DNA from 2 places in the Arthrobacter sp. NPDC090010 genome. Region 2 is predicted to be linked to the other one. Evidence: predicted binding sites of a transcription regulator. Region 2 holds the regulator's gene; the other holds the start of a gene.
The links. The regulator Rex, encoded in region 2, represses fermentation and respiration genes when NADH is low (regulators of the CRP and FNR family bind a similar motif). The targets are predictions, from matches to a motif close to CTTGTGAANNNNTTCACAAG.

Region 1 (2,384 bases), on a different contig from region 2:
GGCGAAGTGGCTGACCACGCTGCGCTTGCCGTCCCGTTCACGGAAGACGTTCACCGCCACCGTTTGCTTGGCCGGCGGGACCCAGGCCGTGGCGTAGGTGCTTGAACGGCAATCCACCAGCAGTTGTCCCTCGCTGAGATCCTTCAGCGCATCGTTCAGCCTCGGCTTCCAGAAGGAGGCGAGGCGTCCGAGCCCGCCCAGGGCGGTGCTCATCGACAGGCGGTAGGCGGGGACGACGTCGTCGAACCGCAGAGCGCCCCAGAGCGCCGAGATGATGACGACGGTGTCGTCGGCCTTGCGCTTCTGGACCGGTGTCAGCGTGGCGTAGCCGAGCGCGTCGTACAGGACGCCGGAGTACACGCTATGCGCCGGAGCTGCGGCTTCATGCCGCAGACGGGTGTTCCGCGCGACTTCCTCGTGAAGGGATGCCCCGACGCCGAGCAGTGCCAGTGCATCCTCGTGCGAGCTCACCGTCCCAAGCGCCTCCAGGACCTCGGCTCGTGCTTCATTGAGCATGGGGAAGCTCAGCGAGGTGAAATCGACGGGGGAACCAGACGCCGCAGCGGTCTTGCCCTCGGAGGGCGGGAGGAGGATCAGCACCGTTCGATGGTAGCCAATCGGAGGCTGGGCTGAGAGACGGACCGGGAGGGATAGAATGGTCGGCGGACGGGTTGGCCGGGCGATCGCGTTGACATGAGTCACCGAGGAAAGTCCGGGCTCCGCAGAGCAGGGTGGTGGGTAACGCCCACTCGGGGTGACCCGCAGGCCAGTGCCACAGAGAACAGACCGCCCCGTGCGTGCACGGGGTAAGGGTGAAACGGTGGTGTAAGAGACCACCAGCTCCCCGGGCGACCGGGGAGGCTAGGTAAACCCCACCTGGAGCAAGGCCAGACAGGATGTGTTCGAGGGCTGCTCGCCCGAGCATCCGGGTAGGCCGCTTGAGGCCACTGGCAACAGTGGTCCTAGATGGATGATCGCTACGCCGCACCTGGCAACGGGTGCGGCTGACAGAACCCGGCTCACAGGCCAACCCGTCCACTCATCTCCGCGTTTGTGACTGATGTCACCGGAGTCCCGTCCCGGGGGCGGTCCCCGGGACGATAAACTGAAGCCGAACGCTGTTGTTCACCCCGCCGGGCCTGCGTTCGCCTAGGCGGTTTTTTCATGCCCTGAACCCCGGTGGCGAACTGCGCCCGACGTCGCGCGCAGAAGAGAAAGGTTCCTTGAGTGAGTCAGAACTCCGAGTCCTTCGAGCAGTGGATGAGCCGTGAGGCCAAGGCGGAGGCGATGATCCCGATCGTCGGCCGTCTGTACCGCGACAACAATGTGGTGACGAGCATTCACGGGCGCAGCCTGATCAACAAGTCCACCATGCAGATTCTTAAGGCGCATCGTTTCGCCCGCCGGATCAGCCAGCGCGAGCTGACCCTGGAGGACACCTTGCCGCTCGTGGAGGCGATCGACCGCCTTGAGCTCGGCGCCGCGGCGGTCGATCTGGCCCTGCTGAACGAGAAGTACCACGACACCGCCGCCGGCCGTCCGCTGGAGGAGTTCCTTCGGGAGGAGCTGGCTCCCGTCGTCGGCCGCCAGGGTGCTGATGACCGGACCAGTCAGGACGTGGTGTTGTATGGTTTCGGCCGGATCGGCCGTTTGCTGGCCCGGATTCTGGTGGAGAAGCATGGTGGCGGTCAGGGTCTGCGCCTGCGCGCGATCGTGGTCCGTAAGGGCAGTGACAACGATCTGGCCAAGCGGGCGAGCCTGCTCCGTCGTGACTCGGTTCATGGTCCGTTCGAGGGCACCATCCAGGTGGACGAGGAATCCCAGACGATCACGGTCAACGGGATCCGCATCCAGGTGATCTATTCGGACAGCCCGTCCACCGTGGATTACACCGCGTACGGCATCGACAATGCCTTGGTGGTGGATAACACGGGTCGTTGGCGTGATGCGGAGGGCCTCAGCCAGCACTTGCAGAGCAAGGGCGCGGCCCGGGTGTTGCTCACGGCTCCGGGCAAGGGGGAGTTGAAGAACATCGTGCACGGCATCAACCATGGGGTGATCTCGGATGAGGACACGATCGTCTCCGCGGCCAGTTGCACGACGAACGCGATCACGCCGGTGTTGAAGGCCATCAATGACAAGTTCGGTGTCCTGCACGGTCATGTGGAGACGGTGCATTCCTTCACCAATGATCAGAACTTGATTGATAACTTCCATAAGGGTGACCGTCGGGGTCGTTCGGCGGCGTTGAACATGGTGATCACGGAGACCGGTGCGGCCAAGGCCGTGGCGAAGGCGCTGCCGGAGTTGACGGGCAAGCTGACGGGCAACGCGATCCGGGTTCCTACCCCGGATGTGTCGATGGCGATCCTGAACCTGAACCT
Region 2 (2,384 bases):
ATCTGCATGCCGCGGTCACGGATGTTGTGCACATCGGACAGGTTCTCGCCCCGGATGCTGAACTTCAGCTGCTGCCAGCCGAAACCAAGGATGTCCCGCATGGTGAAGACCTTGCGCTGATACATCTTCCGCGCGGCGTGGAAGATGCTCGCCCCACGGATCAGGGTGTTGTCCACATCGAAGAATGCGGCCTCATGACGGTGGAGTTCGGCCACGGAGACGCTGGAGGATGGTTCGGTGCGGGTGGTGGCCATGAACAGGAGTCTATCTAACGGGGCCGATGTGCCGAATGAGCGTTCAGGACGCTACCGTAAAGGAATGCGGGTCCCCGAACTTCTCCTCATCACCAAGAAGGACTGCCATCTGTGCGAGGCGGCCCGGGTGACGGTCGCGGAAGTGACCGGAAAGCTGGACCTGCCATGGCAGGAACGGCTCATCGATGACGATGCCGCGTTCCGGGAGCGTTTCGCGGAAGAGGTCCCCGTGGTGCTGATCGATGGGGTCCAGCGGGACTTCTGGACCATCGATCCGGGCCGGCTGGAGCGCAAGCTGCGCGAAGCGCGGCAGGGCTGAACCGGAGCCGCGATGAAGAAGAAACAGCACGACGCCGGACCAGGGCTTCCGCTCGCTCCTGCGGTTGCGCGTACCGTGACGGTCGGACAGCCCCCGGCTCAGGAGGCCAAGCAGATCCCGCCGGCCGCCGTCGCGCGCCTGACGCTGTATCTGAGGGCACTCAACTCGCTCACAGGCGACGGCGTGGAGCGGGTCTCTTCGGAGGCGCTGGCTGAGGCCTCCGGGGTCAGCTCCGCCACCTTGCGGAAGGACCTGAGCTACATCGGCTCGCACGGCACCCGGGGCGTCGGGTACGAAGTGGGCTATCTGAACCGTCAGATCGCAGCGGCGCTGGGGCTCACGTTGGACTGGAAAGTGGCGATCGTCGGAGCGGGCAACCTCGGGCGTGCGCTGGCCCGGTACGGGGGTTTCCAATCCCGCGGTTTCGAGATCGTCGCGATCTTCGACGCCGATCCGATGCTGGTGGGTCAGGAGATCGGCTTCCTGAGGGTCAGTGATGTCCTGGGGCTGGAGACGGTTCTGGTCCAGACGAGAGCGAACATGGTGGTGCTCGCTTTGCCTGCGACGGTCGCTCAGGAGATGTGCGACCGTGTGGTCACGGCCGGCGTCAAGAGCGTCCTGAGCTTCGCTCCGGTGAACCTTCAGGTTCCCAACGGCGTGAATCTGCGCAAGGTGGACATGGCGACGGAGCTCCAGATCCTGGCCTATCACGCCCAGCGTCTGGTGGACTGAGCACCGACGCCGGGCGTCCAGCGACTCAGCGCTGAGGGAGGAAGCGCGCGGCCTTGCGGTATTCGCGCTGATAGCGAGCGTTGGCGAAGTACGTGTTGGATTCACCCACCCAGCTCAGCACGATGGCTGTGACGCCGAGCACGACATTGAGAATGTCGAGCAGGCTGATGGTCAGCAGACCGAACAGGGACAGCGCGGCGAAGACTGTTCCCAGGATGCGGGCCCAGTTGTAACCCTTACGAATGAAGAGCGCGACCAGGACGTACAGCCCGAGATTGATGGCGAACGCGATGACCATGACGGCCACGGCGAAGCCCTTGACGGCCTGAACGGTGTCCTGATCCAAGGTCTGCCCGTTCTGGCGTTGAGCCTGTTCCGTCGCCTGGTCCAGGATGGAATTGAAGTCGACGCCGATGAAAGCCGTGAGCGTGCCGATGAGCCCGATGGCGGCGGCCGCCAGAATGAGCCAGAACGACCACTGGACGGTCCGGGGCACGGGCATCGGCGCGAGCGGCTGCAGAGGAGCCCCGAAGCCACCTGATCGAGGGGGCTGGAATCCGCCCCCCAAGGGCTGGGGCTGTCCGAATCCGGGGTAGCCCGCTCCGGGAGGCTGCTGGCCGTAACCCTGCTGCTGGCCCTGCTGCGGGTAGCCCGGGTAACCAGCGCCGGGGAATTGCTGGCCGGGACCCTGCTGCGGATGGCCCTGGGGCTGCCCGTGCTGGCCGTAGCTCTGTTGGCCGTAACCTTGCTGGCCGTAGCTCTGCTGGGGCGGCGTCTGTGGAAGAGGCGAGGGCAAGCCGAGGTCTGCCGCTCGCAGACCGTAGCGCGGAGGATCCTGAGGGGCTTGGTCCGAAACCCCGGGAGCGGTGGGTGCCGCGGCCGGCGTCACCGTGGTGTCCGGGGCCGCACCGTGTTCCGGTGACTGTTCCTGCTGCGGTGACTGCAGCGGATCGCGGGACTCGGGTGCGGGGCTGTTCTCGTTCATGACCTTCTCACTGGCTATGGAGTCGTTCTCCGACAAGCGCGGGTGAGGCGCATGCTGCGCCTCACCCGGCTCGGTGTCTTGATGCTTTCACGGC

Region 1: the regulator Rex is predicted to act here: its motif matches at 1,051-1,070, upstream of ACIPXZ_RS04370 (glyceraldehyde-3-phosphate dehydrogenase).

Annotation. Positions count from the first base shown of each region.
Region 1 covers NZ_JBIVFT010000002.1:329,165-331,548, reverse strand. Annotated here, with positions in the region: gene ACIPXZ_RS04380 (YaaA family protein) at 1-600, opposite strand, end outside; RNA gene rnpB (RNase P RNA component class A) at 668-1,038, shown strand; gene ACIPXZ_RS04370 (glyceraldehyde-3-phosphate dehydrogenase) at 1,228-2,384, shown strand, end outside.
Region 2 covers NZ_JBIVFT010000007.1:188,782-191,165, forward strand. Annotated here, with positions in the region: gene ACIPXZ_RS12165 (HAD family hydrolase) at 1-254, opposite strand, end outside; gene ACIPXZ_RS12170 (glutaredoxin family protein) at 319-573, shown strand; gene ACIPXZ_RS12175 (redox-sensing transcriptional repressor Rex) at 586-1,305, shown strand; gene ACIPXZ_RS12180 (hypothetical protein) at 1,331-2,290, opposite strand.